Regions from separate parts of the Paracidovorax sp. genome, predicted to be linked through region 2. Evidence: riboswitches for the same ligand, from Rfam matches in the RefSeq annotation. Region 2 holds a riboswitch; each other region holds the start of a gene.

Region 1 (5,766 bases), on a different contig from region 2:
CTCCACGTCGGCCACCACGGGCGCGCCGCCGCGCAGCAGGGCGGCGATGCCGGCTTCCACCGCTTCAGGGTGGAAGTCGGTCAGGCCGTTGAATTCGAAGTCGGCGTTGGCGTGGATCATGCGGCGCACGATGGGCCACTGCTGCGCCGTGTAGGGGTGCGGGCCGGCCTCGGCGTCGATGATGGCGAAGCTGTCGTGCTCGATGGCCTGGCCGGCGCGCGTGAGCTGTTCGGTGACGGTGTTGACGGTGCTCATGCCGCGGCTCCGGCCGGCTGGGGGGCGGCGTGGCCGTGGTGGTGATGGTCGTGATCGTGGCCGTGGGAATGGCCGTGTTCATGGCCGTGTTCATGGCCGTGTTCATGGCCGTGGTCGCCGTGCCCGTGGGCGTGGTCATGTGCGTGGTCGTGCCCATGGTCGTGGCCCGGCTCGGCGCTCGCTGCGGCTGCGGCGGGCGCATGGGCGTGCGTGTGTTCGTGGCTGTGGCCGTGGCCCAGGTCGTGGGCGATCTCGCGGTACTTGCAGCCGTCGCAGGGCAGGCGGCTGTCGGGGAGGCCGGCCTGCAGGTCGGCCACGCGCTGCTCCAGCAGCGTGAAGATCTCGGGCTCCATGCCGAAGTGGGCGGACTGCGCGAAGCGCAGCTGCGGGTACTGCACGCGCAGGTGCTCCACCTGCCGGGCTATGCGCTGCATCAGCGTGCCGGTATAGAGGTAGTACGGCAGCACCACGATCTGCTTCATGCCCAGCAGCGCCTGGCGCTGCACCACGCGCTCCAGGCGCGGCCAGGTGATGCCGGTGAAGGCGATCTCGACCAGTTCGTGGTGGCTGTCTTCCTGCAGCCAGCGCGCCATCTTGGCGACGTCGCCGTTGGCCTGGCGGTCGGAGGAGCCTCGGCCCAGCAGCACCACGCCGGTGGTGGTGGGGTCGGGCATGTCCAGCTTCTGCATACAGCGGCGCAGCTGGCGCTGCAGGATCGTGAGGATGGGTTCGCAGGCGGTGAGGTGCGGTCCGTAGAGGAATTCGACGCCCGGGCAGTGCTCGCGCGCATGCTCGATGGCTTCGGGGATTTCCATCTTCACGTGGCCGGCCGCGTTCAGGATGAGCGGCAGCACCAGCACGCGGGTGCTGCCCTTGGCAGCCATCAGCAGGCCGTCGTGCAGGCCGGGCGGCGCGAATTCGATGAAGCAGACCTCGATGCGCCAGCCGGGCTGGCGCTCGCGCCACTGGCGCACGAAGGCGTGGATCTCGTCGTTGCCTTCGGGCTCGCGCGAGCCGTGGCCGATCAGGAGGATGGTGGTGGTCATGGTGCGGTCGGTTCGTGGGGTTCTTGGGGCGCAGCGGCCGGCTGGCTGGCGCGGCGGAAGCGGTGGGTGAAGCTCGCGTCGTAGAGCTTGGACTTGGCCAGCTCCTGCCACTGGCGCGCGCCCAGCGTGGGGCTGGCGATCACCATGGCCTGGCTGACGATGCCGGCGGCGCGGCAGCGCTCGCGGATGTCGGCCAGCGTGCCGCGCACGATGACCTCCTCGCCCGGCCAGCTGGCCTTGTGCACGACCAGCATGGGCGCGTCGTCCGCCCAGCCCGCTTCGCGCAGGCCGGCCTGCACCTTGTGCAGCAGCGTGATCGACAGAAAGATGCAGAGCGTGCAGTGGTGGCGGCCCAGCTCGGCCAGCGATTCGCCGGGCGGCATGGGCGTGCGGCCTTCCACGCGGGTGAAGATCACGCTCTGGGTGACCTCGGGCAGCGTGAAGCTTTCCACCGCCGCGGCGGCCGAGGCCATGGCCGAGGACACGCCCGGCACCACGCGCACCGGCACGCCGGCCGCATCGAGCGGCTGCACGACCTCGATCAGCGCGCCGTAGAGCGCCGGGTCGCCGGTCTGCAGGCGGATCACGGTCTCGTGCTTGTGGGCATGCAGGATGAGCCAGGCGGCCATCTGCTCGAGCGTCATGTCCTTGCTGTCGGCGATGGTGCAGCCGGGCGGCGCCCAGCGGGTGGCGGCCTCGTTGACCAGCGAGCCGGCGAACAGGATGGCGCCGGCGCGCTCGATCAGCGCGCGGCCCTTGACGGTGATGAGCTCGGGATCGCCCGGCCCGGCGCCGACGAACCAGACGGTGCCTGGCGCTCTCATGGATGGCGTGGCGCGGGCGAACGCGCGCTTGCGAAGGAAACTGGCATGGGACAACGACGATGGATGGCGGCAGGCTGCACCGCACGGGCCCGGACCCCTGCCTCCCCGCAGGTTCCGTGAAATGGTGTGCGGCGCTGTGCAAACGCCTTGCGCCTTGCGGCGCCGCACCCCCCTGTCGGCCGGTATCCGGGCTGGCGACGCTGGCGTGGGCCCTTCCCGGAAGCGCTGGCGGCTTCCAGTGGGCGTGATGTTCCACGCAGTCAAGGCGGCGCTCGTCGCCGTCCTTCGTCGCTTACCGTTGCGGGGGCAGCCCAGGTGGGGGAGCCGGCCTGGGCGGGCGGCTTCCTTCCTGGTTCCCGTTTAACTGCGCTGCCGCCAAAGAGGGCGGCCACGCGAGCACCAACGGGCGCGAGTATAAGACGCCCGACTGTCAGGGACACCATTGATGAGCCGTGCCGCCCTGGTGCCGTCTGGGTTGGGTGCTATTGATTTCGGAGCATTGGAGCCATGCGCGCCGTGCGGTCGCGCCGGGGTCCGGGGCTGGCGCGGTGTTGTGGCGCATCCGGGATGGCGTGAGGGTTGCCCCCCGGGCCGGGCCGCGAAGCGCCACAATCGCGGCACCCTCTCTGTCCAGCGAAATCTTCCATGCGCCGCCACTCTTACGCCCGCCGAGCCTTGACAGCCTGTTCGATTCCCGCGGCCCTGATGCTGCTCTGGGGCGTGAGCGGGCCCGCTCAGGCCGCCAATCCTGCCACAGCAGCGGCGCCCGACGGCTGCGCGGACGGCACCACGGTGACGATCGGCGCCAGCGCGGCCCATGCCGCAGCGACTGCCGCCTCTGCCGGTGCTGTTGCTGCTGCGGCGGCGGCTGCATCCGCGCCGGCCGCTGCCGCCAGCGATGCCGCCGTGGCCGCCGCGACCCCGGCCCCGGCCCCGGCGCTGCCGACGCTCTGCGGGCTGCGCAGGGCCGTCACGCCGGCCGGCGCTGCGGCGCCCGTGCCGGTCAACCGCTATATGGGCATCGAATACGCCAAGGCGGATCGCTTCAAGCCGCCGGTCATGCTCGCGCCCGGCGGCAACCTGGTGGCGCAGACGGTGCCCGGGCCCTTCTGTCCGCAGTCCCCGCGCCCGCAGATCCCGGTGAGCGCGCAGGACGAACGCTGCCTCTTCCTGAACGTCTTCACGCCCCAGGCCGCCGTGGGTGCAACGCAGCCGGCCCCGGGCCGCCTGCCGGTGCTGTTCTACATCCACGGCGGCGGTTTCACGCAGGGCAGCGGCTACCTGCCGCTCTACGACAGCCGCCGCAAGATCCTGACGGGCAACCTGTATGACGGCTCCTACCTGGCAGCGGCCGGCAACATGGTGGTGGTCACGCTCAACTACCGCCTGGGCGCGCTGGGCTTTCTCGCCATCGACGACCCGGTGGAGAACGCCGCCCTGGGCGGGCCGCTGCGCGGCAATTTCGGCATCCTCGACCAGCAGATGGCGCTGCAGTGGGTGCAGAAGTACATCGCCGACTTCGGCGGCGACCCGTCCCGGGTGACGATTGCCGGCGCCAGCGCGGGCGCCATGGCCACCGGCCTGCACCTCTTCGCCGCGCCGGGCAGCGCGGGCAGCTTCCAGGGGGCCATCATGCAGAGCAACCCGGTCGCTTCGCTCTACCGCACGACGGCGCAGGCGCAGAAGCTGGGCGACGTGTTCCTCGACGCGCTGTGCAGCCGGGTCACGGCCTGCGTGCGCGGGCGGCCGGTGCTGCAGCGCGCGACCACGGCGCAGATCGTCACTGCGCAGTCGGCGGGCGTCTTCGGCCAGCAGGCGTCTCCGCGTACCGCCGCGGCGCGCGAGGCCACGGCCCTGCCCCTGGCGCGGCTGCTGGGCGAGGCCTCGCTGCAGATCCACGACGGCCTGCCCTGGTCGCCCAACGTGGACGGCCGGGTCATCGTGGGCCAGCCGCTGTCCGGATTCGCCAGCGCGGCCGGCGTGCCGCCCAAGCCTTTTGTCTTCGGCATGAACCGCGACGAGGGCGCGGTGTTCGCCCATCTGGCCTATCTGCGGCTGGGCTCGGGGCTGGACCCGCTGAGCTTCAACCGCATCCTGATCTCGCAGGTCTGGCCCAAGGACGGCCAGACCATCCTCAACTACGACAAGGCCACCCAGGGCCGGCCGATGTACCCCTACCGCGCGCCCGGCGCGCCCGCGCCTGGCTTCATGAACGGCACGGCGGTGACCCTGGCCAGCCTGATCGACGACTTCGCGTTCCGCTGCGGCAACCTCGCGCTGGCTGGCCGCGCGGTGAAGCAGGCGCAAGCGGCTTCGGCTGCGGCGCCGGTGTTCGGCTACCTGTTCTCGCAGCCGGCCCTGCTCAACCAGTACTACGCGGGCCGGCCCGAGGCCGAGGTGGAGGCCTGCGCGCCCGGCAGCGGCAACGTCTGCCACGGCGCCGAGGTGCCTTATGTCTTCCACACCCTGGACGCTGCCTATGCGGCCTACATCCACGGCACCCAGCCGCCGCCGCCCGACAGCCAGGCGCTGACCAACACCATGAGCGCCGCCTGGGCCAGCTTCGTGAACAACCCGGCCCAGCCTGCGCCGTGGACGCCTTCGCCCGGCCGAGGCAGCGAGATCACCACCCTGCCCGGTGCCTGGACGCCCTACACCGGGCTCACCTCGTCGCTGGCGCAGTGGAGCACCGCCCCGGGCAGCCCGGCACGCATCAGCGCCTCGGCCATCGACTCGGCCTCGAACTGCTCGGCGCTGTGGGACAAGGTGGCGCCGATCTCGGGGCTTTGAGCGCCGGCTGAAGGTGTTGGCCGGCCCTTCGGCGGGGGGCGCCCCGGCGCAGGCATGCAGCGCGGGCCAGCGCAGGCGCTGGCGTGGTGCCCGTGCGAGATCTGTGCCGTGGAAGGCGCCTCCTCCAGGCGACGCACGCCGGCTCAGGGCGCCGTCGGGCCTGCGGGAGACTCGCCCCCGCCTTCGCCCAGCCGATAGATCCACACCGCATGCCTGCCCGGCGGCTGCAGCCGGGCGAAGGGCGTGGCGCCGGGCACCTCGAAGGCCAGGCTGACCAGCCAGCTGCCGGGTGCCATCTCGGCCTGGGCCTTGGCGGCGGCGCGGGCCATGCTCTCGGGCCGCTGGAAGAGATAGACCAGCTGGTAGCCGCCCCAGCCGGCGGCCCAGATGTCGCCGCGCCGCACGCGGGCCCAGGGGCAGCGCAAGGCGCAGAGCGCCCGTAGCGGCCAGCTCCATTCCAGCCCGTGCAGCCGGGCCTGCGGATAGGCGCGCCGCAGCGCGATGAGGCCGTCGCCCAGGCCGCAGCCCGCGTCCAGCACGGCGGCGCCTGCGGGCAGCGGGGCCTGCTGCGCGAGCCCCCCTAAGGCCGCATGCGGCGTGGGAAAGAGCGGCGCGTCGCGCCAGGCATTGAGCGGATAGACCAGCAGCAGCAGCGCCAGCGGCACCAGCCAGGCCCAGGCCGGCACGCCCGCCGCGGCGCCGGTGAGCGCGAGCGAAAGCGGAAAGCCCGCTGCGATCAGTGCGCGCCGCCACCAGCCCTGCCCCAGCAGGCTGGCCGCCGTGCCCAGGGCGCAGGCCAGGGCCAGCGCGGCGGCGGCCGGCAGCCAGCGCTGCAGGCCCGCGAAGGCCAG
Region 2 (5,766 bases):
GCGCTCGCCGCCCGAGAGATCGCCCAGCTTGCGCGCGGCGAGCGGGGCCGCGGCGCAGGTGTGCAGCGCCTCGTCCACCGCCTGCGCATGCGCGGCGCGGCTCGCGCTGTGCTGGTGCGGCAGACGGCCGAGGGCCACGTAGTCGCGCACCACGAGGCCGCCGTCCGCCATGTCGGTCTGGTTCAGCAAGGCGACATGGCGCGCACGCTCGGCCGCCGGCCAGCGGGCCAGGTCGTGGCCCAGCAGGCGCACAGAGCCCTGGGTGGGCGCGTGCCGCGCGGCCAGCAGCTTCAGCAGCGTGCTCTTGCCCGCGCCGTTGGGGCCCACCAGCGCGATGCACTCGCCGGGCCGCACCTGCGCATCGAGGGGCGCGAGCAGCATCTGCCCGCCTTTGACGCAGAAGGCTGCCCCCTGCAACTGCAGCACCGGATCAGGCTGGCCCATGGGTGGCGGCTCAGAGCGTCCAGCGCAGCGCCAGTTCATAGCTGCGCGGCGCGCCCAGCAGGATCTGGTCGGGATAGAACGGATCGGCCCAGGCCGCATAGGTACGGTTGCCCAGGTTGCGCCCGCGCAGGGTGAGCTGCACGTCGCGCGCCACGTCCACGGACAACGCAGCGTCGTACACGGTGTAGCCGTTCAGCCGCACGGTGTTGGCATCGCTGTGGAACCGCTCGCCGACATGCCGCACCGAGGCCGACACCTGCATCGGCACGCCGGCGACGAAGCGGTAGCCCACGCCGGCATTGGCGAGGAGGCGCGGCGCGTTGGGCGGGCGATTGCCCGAGAACGAGGTGCCGTCCGCCAGGGTGTAGTTCTCGTAGCGCGCGCGGTTGAGCGCCAGGTTGCCCCACAGGCTCCAGTGCGCATCGGGGCGCAGCGCCACCGAGGCTTCCGCGCCGCGCGACTTGAGCGCGCCGGCCTGGGCCAGCTGCTGGCCGCCCTGGCCGGCATAGACGTTGCGCCGCTCGGTGTCGTAGAAGGACAGCGTCCATTCCCCGCGCTGCTGCCAGAAGGCCTGCTTGACGCCCACTTCGGCGTTACGCGTGCGGGTCAGGTCCAGCGGCTGCGTAGGCCCCAGCAGGAACAGGTTGCCCGCCGCCACGTCGGCCGCCGTGCCGTACTGGCCGTAGAAGGTGGTGCCGGGCGCAGCATCCCAGGTCAGGCCCAGGCGGCCGGTGGTGGGGTTCCAGGTCTTGTCGAACGGAAAGCCCGTGCGCTGCACGCCCGCCGCGTTGGCGGAACTGCGGTCCAGCGCGATGCGTTCATGCCGCAGCCCGCCGATCAGCGCCAGCGTGGGCGAGAGGCGCAGCCGGTCTTCCAGCGCCAGCGCGGTGTTGCGCAGGCCGGTGGCCTGCACCTGGGTGGTCAGCAGGCCATAGGTGCCGCGCTGCGGGTCCGTCAGGCTCACGCTGTCGCCGGGGAAGTTGGCTGCGCCCGGGCGGGTCAGGTCGGTATGGCTGTATTCGAAGGCCGCCACCAGGCGGTTGTCCATGCCGCCCAGGCGGGCGTCCCACTGCGCTTCGGTCTTGTTGCCCCAACTGGTCTGGTCCTGCGCGACGTAGAAGCGCTCGCGGTCCACCAGGCCAGTGTTGGCGTTGAAGGCCTCGATCTCGTTGTTGAACCAGGTGCGGTCGGCCGTGTAGCGCCAGAACTGGCTGCGCAGCACCACGGTGTCGCTGGCCTGCCATTCGCCGCCGGCGCGCAGCCAGGTCTCGCGGGCCTGGTTGCGGTTGTCCAGCACGTTGTAGTTGGTGCGCAGCGTGCGGCCGTCGATGGTGACGGGCCCAAGGTTGCTGCCGTTGTAGTTGGAGACGTAGCTGCCCGAGACGATGCCGCCGTGCGGCTGCACGCCCGGCGCGTTGGCGGAAACGAGCGGCATGCCCCAGTAGCTGCTGCCGTTGTCGCGCTTGGCTTCGCCGGCCACGAAGAGCTTGACGCCGGGCGCGGCACGCCAGTCCAGCCCGCCGGAGAGGTGACGGTTGCGCTGCCAGGTGTCATCGACGAAGCCGTCGCCGTTCGATGCGCTGGCGTCGATCCGGTAGTCCAGATCCTTCCAGGCGGTGGTGCCGCCCGAGCCGAAGGACACGCGCCGCTCGCCGAACGAGCCCACGGCCGTATTGACCTCGGTGCGCACCGGGCCGCGGTGCGGCGCCTTGGTGACGAAGTTGACCGAGCCGCCCGTGGCACCCTCGCCCGACATCAGCGAGGCCGCGCCCTTGAGGAATTCGATGCGCTCCAGGTTGGCCACGTCCATCACACGCGAGGTCATGTTGGGCGGGCCGATCTTGATGCCGTTGTAGAGCGTGTTGATCTGGCTGCCCGCGAAGCCGCGCATGGAGAACGCGCTGGGCTCGGCCGGAAAGTCCCCGGCCGTCACGCCCACGGCCGCCTGGGCCGCCTCGCTCACCGTGCGCAGGCCGCGCTCGGCCAGCACGGCAGCGGGCACCACGTCGATGGAGGCCGGCGTTTCACGCACCGTCAGGCCCAGGCGCGAGGCGCTGCTGGTGGGCTGGTCCAGCGGCGCCACCGGGCCCTCGGCGGGGGCGGTGACGGTCACGGCAGGCAGCGTCTGGGCAGCCAGCGGGAACGCGGCGGACAGGGCGAGGGCCAGCGGCAGGGGCCATGCAGGCACGCGCTGGAACGAAGGGCGGGACAGCGAAAAGGACATGGAAACACACAGGGATGAGTCGCCCGCGCCGGCCTCCCCGCCAGCGAATGGGCACCACGACGCCTGCGCCGCACCGCCCTCTTCTCAGGGTGGCGTGGCAACGGGCATCACCTCGTTGGCCGGTATCCGGGCTGGGCGGAGCGCCCTCCAAAAGCCTTCCCAGGCGCCCATGCAGGGCACCCAGTGGCATTGCGACTGGAGAGTGAGGTGCGCCAAGGCGCCTCGTCCGCTGACCGTTGCGGGGGCAGCGCAGGTCGGGCACTGGCGCAAAGCGCGCAGCACCTTCCTGCTTCCCGTTGAACTGCAGCGCGAGAACACGGCGCTGCGAGCACCAACAGAGCGCATTCTATGCGCAATAACGCAACACATTTGCGTTTAAAACGATGCGGGCACGTCCGAAAAAAGGGGACCACAAGGTCACCTTGGATGAATCAAATGCTATTAAATAAATAGCACAAAGTGGAGCAAGAACAAGCGCCGGAGCGGCTTTTTCCTGCATAACCGCCTCACAGCCTGGCGATGGACACCTCGGTGGACTTCACCAGCGCCACCACGTCGGAGCCGACCGCGAGGCCCAGCTCATCGACCGAACGGGTGGTGATGACCGAGGTGACGATGCCCCAGGGCGTCTCGACATCGACTTCGGAAACGACGTCGCCGCGCACGATCTCGCGGACCTTGCCTTTGAACTGGTTGCGTACGTTGATGGCTTGGATGGTCATGGAAAACTCCTTGGGAAAAACGGTTCGGATGGAAGAAGTGGCGGGGAACGGAACGGGAAAGCGTGCCGGGCGTACTGGGTGGCCTCTTACTGCTACACCGCCCAGCGCAGGCCATGGGCCGGAACGCCAGGCCAGCCGCGATCAGTGGGCGACTCATCTGGCGCACCGGGCTTTTGCAGCACGCGGTCGAGGATGCGTTGCTCGATGGCCGCGAAGGCCGCGTCGCCGTGCGAGCGGGGCCGCGCCAGAGCGATGCGCTCATCGAGCGCGATGCGGCCGTCCTCGATGAGGACCACCCGGTCGGCCAGGGCCACGGCCTCCTGCACGTCGTGCGTGACCAGCAGCGCGGTGAAGCCGTGGCGCTGCCAGAGGCCTTCGATCAGGCGGTGCATCTCGATGCGGGTGAGCGCGTCGAGCGCGCCCAGGGGCTCGTCGAGCAGCAGCAGGCGCGGCTGGTGCACCAGCGCCCGCGCCAGGGCCACGCGCTGGCGCTGCCCGCCCGAAAGGCGCGCGGGCCATTCGTTCTCGCGCTCGGCCAGGCCCACCTGGGCCAGCACCTCGCGGCCGCGCTCGCGCTGCGCGGCGGGCAGGCCCAGGGTGACGTTGTCGATCACGCGGCGCCAGGGCAGCAGGCGCGCCTCCTGGAACATGATGCGCGTGTCCGCATGCAGGCCGTGCACGGGCCGGCCGTCGGCGGTCAGCGTGCCCTGGGTGGCGGGCTCCAGCCCGGCGATGAGGCGCAGCAGCGTGCTCTTGCCGCAGCCGCTGCGGCCCACGATGGCGACGAACTCGCCGGGTTCGATGGTCAGCTGCGCGTGGCGCAGCACCTCGCGCTGGCCGTAGCGCTTGTGCAGGCCGGTGGCCTGCAGACGCACGCCGCCTGCGGCCTGGCCGGAGCGGTTTTCGGAAGAGGATGTCTGGGTCATGGCAAGGGCTCCGGTGCGGTCATTGAGGCTGGTAGCCGGGGTGCCAGCGCAGCCACCACCGCTCCAGCGCACGGGCGAACAGGTCGGCCAGCTTGCCCAGCAGGGCGTAGAGCAGGATGCCCACCAGCACCACGTCGGTCTGCAGGAATTCGCGGGCGTTCATGGTCAGGTAGCCGATGCCCGACTGCGCGGAGATCGTTTCGGCCACGATCAGGATCACCCACATCAGGCCCAGCGAGAAGCGCAGCCCCACCAGGATGGACGAGAGCGCGCCGGGCAGCACGATGTCGCGGTAGAGCTGCCAGCGGTTCAGCCCGTAGGTGCGGCCCATCTCGATGAGCTGCGGATCGACGTTGCGGATGCCGTGGAAGGTGTTCAGGTAGATCGGGAAGAACACCGAGATGGCGATCAGGAACAGCTTGGCCGACTCGTCGATGCCGAACCACAGGATCACCATCGGGATCAGCGCCAGCGCCGGGATGTTTCGCACCATCTGGATGGTGGAGTCGAGCAGCGTCTCGAAGAGGCGCACCGAGCCGGTCAGCAGGCCTAGCAGCAGCCCCAGCCCGCCGCCGATGGCCAGGCCCGCCAGCGCCCGGCCAGCGCTGATCTTCACGTGCGTCCACAGCTCGCCCGATTCGGCCAGGCGCCAGGCGGCGGTGACCACGTCCAGCGGCGCGGGCAGTACGCGGCTGGAGATCCAGCCCAGGGACGAGGCCACCTGCCAGCCCGCGATCAGCGCCACCGGCACCAGCCAGGGCAGCAGCTGCTGCCATACGGCGCGCAGCACGCGCCGCGCCGCAGCGGCCAGCGCGCCGTCGGAAGGGCCCTCCAGCTCCTCGGGCAGGGGCGAGACCTGCAGCTCCTTGATCGAGGCGCTCATACCGGCAGCTCCTGTTCGGTGTCGGGTTCGAGGAACTCCAGCTGGTTGCCCGCCGGGTCCTTCACGTAGAAGCGCAGGTAGCCGGGCAGCGCCCGGTTCTCCACCAGCGGCAGCTCGGCCTGCAGCAGGCGGCCGCGCAATTCATGCAGGTTGTCCACCTCGAAGGCCAGGTGCGACGCGGCGGGCGCGGCGGCCCAGCGGGCGCGCTCGGTGGGCACCAGCTCGATGCGCTGCGCCCCGGCCGCGAAATGCAGCGCCGTGCCGGTGGCTGCGTGGCGCAGCTCGGGCAGGCCCAGCAAGGCGCTGTAGAAGTTGCGGATCTGCCCTTCGGCGCCGGCCGGAAAGGCCAGCTGCACGTGGTTGATGGAATGGATCGCCATGGTGCGCCCTCCTCCTCTTTGTTCAGCTCTGCGCCGCGCGCGGCACGTACTGGTTGCCCACCGTCTCGCCGAACGGGCCCAGCGGATTGCCGCCGGCCAGCCGCTCGCGCACGGCCACGGGCAGCAGCGGAAAGACCAGTTCCGCGAAGCGGTAGGCCTCTTCCAGATGCGGGTAGCCCGACATCAC
Region 3 (5,766 bases), on a different contig from region 2:
GACGACTTCGGCACCGGCTATTCGAGCCTGGCCTATTTGAAGAAGCTCACCATCCACAAGCTCAAGATCGACCAGTCGTTCGTGCGCGGGCTGCCGGACGACGAGGGCGACTGCGGCATCGTCACCGCCATCATCAGCATGGGGCGTGCGCTGCACATCGAGGTGATCGCCGAAGGGGTGGAGACATTGGAGCAGCGCGCGGCGCTCGAGCGCATGGGCTGCCAGTACTTCCAGGGGTTTCTCTGCGCGCCGGCCCTGCCTGCGACCGAGATGCGCACCTGGCTCGACGGCCTGCCGGAGGGCACCTGGACGCCCGCTCCGGCGGTCGGCTTGGCATCGCCAGCGACATCTGAGCCGTCGATCAGCTGATCTCCGCGAGCAGGTTCAGTGGGTGGCGTGGTGGAGGAATAAGGTGTCTGCGAATGCCACCGAGCCGTCATCCTGAACCGGGGGTTCAGGGGGGCGAGGGCAGCCAGGCGTTGGGTTCATCTGACGCGAGATGATCACGCTCACCGGGCAATGTACCAAGCCCTTGCTCAGAGAGCATTGGTTCAAGGAAATATAAGGCCCAGCAGCACCGCAGACGCTTTGATTGTAGGCCTGCCGCGATGGGCCGGCGGCGCAAAACCCATCGGGCTGTATTGGCGAAGCGCCAGGGCTTGCATGCGCATGCAATTGGCGCGATAAGGCGCGCGCAGCCCGTTGCGTGCGTGACCGTGCCGCCCGGCGCCGATCAAGCCGGCTGCTGCGCTCCGTGCAGCGCTGCGTCGAGCCGCTGCAGGAGGGACTGCAGGCGCTCTTGCTGCTGCGCGGCGTGTTCCGGCGCCTGGCCCGAGGCGCCTGGGATGCCCGCCTGCGCATCGTCGAGCGCCAGCGTGCCTTGGCCGGGGGCGGGCGGGCGCTCATTGGCGGCAGCCTGATCTGCGGCCTCGCGGTCGCCCAGCTCGAAAGCCATGTTCACTGCGGCCAGCACGGCAATGCGCTCGCGCGCCCGCACTTTGCCGGCGTCGCGGATGCGTGTCATGGCCGCGTCCACGCGATCCACCGCGGCCATCAGGCGCGGCTCGTGGCCTTCGGGGCAAACCAGCAGATAGCTCTGCTGCAGGATGCGGACCTCGATCTGCTTCATGGGGCGTCCTTCGCGTCGGTGGCAGGGGGCAGGCGGTCGAGCAGGGCATCGACGCGCGCGCGCGCCGCGCTGAGTCTCGACCTGAGCGAGTCGCGCTCGCGCGTGAGCTCCGTCACCTGCTGCGTCAGCAGCGTGTTGGTGCGCTGGAGTTCGGCGTGCCGCTGCAGCAGCCGCTCGACCCGCTCGGCGATCTCATCGATGGAGGTGGTGTGTGCCATAGAGCCTCGGATTGTAGGGTTGGGCCGCCAGGGCCGTAAAATCCGCGCCGTTGGTGCTCGCGGCGTGGTTCGCATGACGCAGTTCAACGGGAAGCAGGGAGGTGCGCCGCCGGGATCGTGAAGACGTCTCCCGCCAGGCCCGCCGTGCCTGCGCTGCCCCCGCAACGGTCAGCGGACGAATCGCCCTGCGGCAGCGACGAAGCGGCACAGGGCGCTTCCCAATCCACGCACGAAGCCACTGGGCGCGTTGAACAAGCGCCTGGGAAGGCGTGTGGAATGTGTGCCGCCAGCCCGGATACCGGCCAACACGGTGGCCACCCCACATCGTCTGCCCCTGGGCGGCGTACGGGTGGCCGTGATGCCCAAGGACCGGCGGGGAGGCCGGTCAGGGTGATTCCCTCTGTGCCCTTGTCCCATGAAAACCCATCGTTCGATCCCTGCGCGCCTGGCCGCGCTGCCCTTGCTGCTGGGCGCCGCCTGGCCTGCGCTTTCGTTTGCCCAGACCCTGCTGGCGCAAGCCGCCACCACCGCCCAGCTGCGCGAGACCGTGGTGACCGCCACGCGCACCGAACGCCCGCTCGCCGACCTGGTGGCCGACGTTTCCGTGCTCGACCGTGACGCCATCGAGCGCAGCGGCGCCGTGGGCGTGGCCGACCTGCTGGCACGCCTGCCGGGGGTGGAGTTCGCCCGCAGCGGCGGCATCGGCGGCACCACCAGCGTTTTCCTGCGCGGGGCGGAGAGCCGCTTCACGGCCGTCTATATCGACGGCGTGCGGGTCGATACGCAGACCACCGGCGGCTCGCCGTGGGAGCAGATCCCGCTGGCGCAGATTGACCGCATCGAAGTGCTGCGCGGCCCGGCGGCCGCCGTCTATGGCTCCGACGCCGTCGGCGGCGTGGTGCAGCTCTTCACCAAGAAGGGCGAAGGCCCGGCCGCGCCCTACGCCCAGGTCGGCCTGGGCAGCCACGGCACACGCACGGCCCAGGCCGGCGTGAGCGGCGGCGCGGGCGCGCTGGACTATTCGCTCGGCATCTCGCATGAGCGCAGCGACGGCTTCAACGCCGGCCCCATCCCCACCGCCAACCCTGACGACGACGGCTACCGCCGCACCTCGGGCAACGCCCGCGTGGGGCTGCAGATCGATGCGCGCCACCGCATCGACGGCACGCTCCTGGCCAGCAACCTGTGGTCGCAGTACGACGGCTTCACGCCGGGGGGCGACGACGTCAGCCGCCACCAGCTGCGCACCGGCGGCCTGACCTGGACGGCGCGCTGGAGCGATGCCTACACCACACGTGTTCAGGCCACAGCGTCCCGCAGCAGCTATGCCACGGAACCGGATCAGTACCTCACCGACACCACACTGCGCAACTACCTCTTCCAGAACGAATGGCGCGTGGGCACGCAGACCTTCACCGCCGCGCTGGAGCGCCGGGAGGACGAACTGCACAACCCCGCCACCGACTTCACCACCGACCTGCGCGGCAAGCGCTCGCAGAACGCGCTGGCCCTGGGATACGGCGTCAGCGCGGGGGCGCATTCGCTGCAGGCCCACCTGCGCCGCGACGACGACAGCGAATTCGGCGGCAAGACCACCGGTAGCCTGGCCTACGGCTTCGCCGTCACGCCGCAGTGGCGCGCCACCGTGTCGGCCGGCACCTCGTTCCGCGCGCCCACGCTCTACCAGCGCTTCAGCGAATACGGCGTGGCCACGCTGCAGCCCGAAAGCGGCCGCAACGTCGAGGCCGGCCTGCGCTGGACCGAGGGCGCGAGCAGCGTGGGCGTGGTGGCCTACCGCAACCGCGTGCGCAACCTCATCAACTTCGGCGCGACCGGCACCTGCGCCAGCGCCTTCGGCTGCTACGAGAGCGTGGGCCGGGCCGAATACAGCGGCGTCACCCTGTCCGCCACGCACCGCCTGGCCGCCGTCAACCTGCGCGGTTCCTTCGACTGGCAGGACCCGCGTGACCTGACCCGCGACCGCCAGCTCGCACGCCGGGCCAAACACCACGCCGTGCTGGGGGCCGACACGCAGTTCGCCGGCTGGGCCTGGGGTGCCGAGCTGCAGGCCTCGGGCCGCCGCTACGACTACACGGGTGGTGCCGTCCAGGTGCTGGGCGGCTACGGGCTGGTCAACCTCTACGCTAGCACCCGCGTGGCGCGCGACTTCACCCTGCTGGCCCGCGTGGACAACCTGAACGACAAGCGCTACGAGACGGCCAGCACCTATGCCACGGCCGGCCGCACGCTGTACGTGGCACTGAAATGGGCGCCTCAATGAGCCTGCGTGAGATCACCGGCGATGCCGTTGCGGCCACGGCTTCCTGCCCGGCCATCGTCATCGCCGCGCCGGCCTCGGGCCAGGGCAAGACCACCGTCACCGCCGCCCTGGCACGCCTGCATGCGCGCCAGGGCCGGCGTGTGCGCGTCTTCAAGTGCGGGCCGGATTTCCTCGACCCCCACTGGCTGCAGCTGGCCAGTGGCGCGCCGGTGCAGCAGCTCGACCTGTGGATGACCGGCGAGGCCGACTGCGCGCGCCGCCTGCATGCCGCCGCGCAAGAGGCCGACCTGCTGCTCATCGAGGGCGTGATGGGCCTGTTCGACGGCGAGCGGCCGGTGGCCGACCTGGCCCAGCGCTTCGGCATTCCGGTGCTGGCGGTGGTCGATGCATCGGCCATGGGCGGCACGCTGGGCGCCATCGCCCACGGCTTGCGCCACTACCGCCCCGGCCTGCCATGGGCCGGCGTGCTCGCCAACCGCGTGGCCACCGAACGCCACGCCAGCTTGCTGCGCAGCGGCATCGCCGACCCGGCCGACTGGCTGGGCGCGCTGCCGCGCGTGACGCTGGCCGGCGAAAGCGGCCCGCGCCTGCTGCCCGAGCGCCATCTGGGCCTAGTCGTCGCGCAGGAACTGGAAGACGCCCTGCAACGCCTGGATGCCGCTGCCGACGCGCTGGCCAGCCACACGCCGCTGGGCCGCATGGGGCCCGCCGATTGGGAGCGCTGGTGCGTCGATTTCTCCGTGCCGGCCGAAGTGGCCGGTACTGCGGCCATCGCGGCGCCGCTGCTGGCCGGCCGCACCGTGGCCGTGGGGGGCGACGAGGCGTTCTGCTTCGTCTATCACGCCAACCTGCAGACCCTGGCCGAAATGGGCGCGCGGGTGGTGCGCTTTTCGCCGCTGCACGACGCCGCGCTGCCCGCTTGCGATGCCGTCTGGCTGCCCGGCGGGTACCCGGAGCTGCATGCCGAGGCGCTGGCAGCCAACCAGGGCATGGCGCAGAGCCTGCGCGATCACGTCGCCGCCGGCCGGGCCGTGTGGGCGGAGTGCGGCGGCATGATGGCCTTGTTCGAATCGATCACCCTGCGCGATGGCCGCAGCGTGCCGCTCTGGGGCCTGCTGCCCGGCGAGGTCACCATGCAGCCGCGCCTGGCGGCGCTGGGCCCGCAGCAGCTGGAGCTGCCGGGGGGTGAAGGGGAAGGCGAAGGCGGCCAAGGTGGCGATGTGCTGCGCGGCCACACCTTCCACTACTCCACCAGCCGCAGCCCGGCCGAGGTCATCGCCCGCACGGCGCGGCCGGGCCAGTTGCCGGCCGAGAACGCGGGCGAGGCGCTCTATCGCCACGGGAGCATCCACGCGAGCTATTTCCACGCCTGGTTCGCCTCCAGCCCGTGCGCCACGGCGCGGCTGCTGGGCGCGGCGGTTGACGCATGACGCCCCAGACCCCGATCGCCCGCAGCGAATTCATCCTGGGCGGCCAGAAGAGCGGGAAGTCGCGCCGCGCCGAACTGCTGGCCCGCCAGTGGTTGCAGGACTCGCCCGATCACCGGGCCCTGTTGATCGCCACGGGCCAGCCCTGGGACGACGAGATGCGCGAACGCATCGCCCGCCACCAGCGCGACCGCGCCGAGCGTGTGCCGGGCCTGGCCACGCTGGAAGAGCCCCGCGATCTGGCAGGCGCGCTGGCAAGGCATTCGGATGCGCGCACGCTGATCGTGGTGGATTGCCTCACGCTCTGGGTGACCAACTGGCTGATGCCGTTGGGCGCTGATTTGTCTGATGTAGAAGTGAATCGGACGCTGGCCCTTGATTTTCAAGGGCAGTGCGCTCTCTTTTCAGGAGCGATCCAGCAGGCTGACGGGCCTGTGGTCGTGGTGGGCAATGAGATCGGCTTGGGGGTGATTCCGCTGGGGCGGGAGGTGAGGGCGTTTGTGGATGCGTTGGGGGGGGTGAATCAGCGGGTGGCTGAGGTGTGTGAGCGGGTGACTTTGGTGGTTGCGGGTGTGGGGTTGTGTTTGAAGGGTGCCTGATGCTTGGTGGCTGCTTTGGCATGTGCTGGGTGGTTGCTTTCCGGGGCCGGGTCTCGCCCCGGCGGGCGAGGTACTTTTCTTTGCTTCGCCAAAGAAAAGTACCCCAAAGAAA

What was found. Region 2 has a riboswitch for cobalamin ahead of AC3A84_RS09075 (TonB-dependent receptor). Riboswitches for the same ligand answer to the same signal wherever they lie in the genome.
Region 1: another riboswitch for cobalamin. It lies ahead of cobM (precorrin-4 C(11)-methyltransferase); the one in region 2 lies ahead of AC3A84_RS09075 (TonB-dependent receptor).
Region 3: another riboswitch for cobalamin. It lies ahead of AC3A84_RS04705 (TonB-dependent receptor domain-containing protein); the one in region 2 lies ahead of AC3A84_RS09075 (TonB-dependent receptor).

Annotation. Positions count from the first base shown of each region.
Region 1 covers NZ_JBXYZY010000029.1:331,987-337,752, forward strand. The annotation lists gene AC3A84_RS12690 (precorrin-8X methylmutase) at 1-255, opposite strand, end outside; gene AC3A84_RS12695 (sirohydrochlorin chelatase) at 252-1,301, opposite strand; gene cobM (precorrin-4 C(11)-methyltransferase) at 1,298-2,125, opposite strand; cobalamin riboswitch at 2,286-2,544, opposite strand; gene AC3A84_RS12705 (carboxylesterase family protein) at 2,801-4,915, shown strand; gene AC3A84_RS12710 (class I SAM-dependent methyltransferase) at 5,059-5,766, opposite strand, start outside.
Region 2 covers NZ_JBXYZY010000021.1:482,898-488,663, forward strand. The annotation lists gene AC3A84_RS09070 (ABC transporter ATP-binding protein) at 1-444, opposite strand, end outside; gene AC3A84_RS09075 (TonB-dependent receptor) at 455-2,668, opposite strand; cobalamin riboswitch at 2,769-3,019, opposite strand; gene AC3A84_RS09080 (TOBE domain-containing protein) at 3,175-3,390, opposite strand; gene AC3A84_RS09085 (ATP-binding cassette domain-containing protein) at 3,483-4,316, opposite strand; gene ssuC (aliphatic sulfonate ABC transporter permease SsuC) at 4,336-5,199, opposite strand; gene AC3A84_RS09095 (VOC family protein) at 5,196-5,579, opposite strand; gene ssuD (FMNH2-dependent alkanesulfonate monooxygenase) at 5,602-5,766, opposite strand, start outside.
Region 3 covers NZ_JBXYZY010000003.1:188,565-194,330, forward strand. The annotation lists partial or broken gene AC3A84_RS04690 (EAL domain-containing protein) at 1-369, shown strand, start outside; gene AC3A84_RS04695 (cell division protein ZapA) at 734-1,129, opposite strand; gene AC3A84_RS04700 (DUF904 domain-containing protein) at 1,126-1,347, opposite strand; cobalamin riboswitch at 1,382-1,668, shown strand; gene AC3A84_RS04705 (TonB-dependent receptor domain-containing protein) at 1,763-3,628, shown strand; gene AC3A84_RS04710 (cobyrinic acid a,c-diamide synthase CobB) at 3,613-5,058, shown strand; gene AC3A84_RS04715 (bifunctional adenosylcobinamide kinase/adenosylcobinamide-phosphate guanylyltransferase) at 5,055-5,654, shown strand.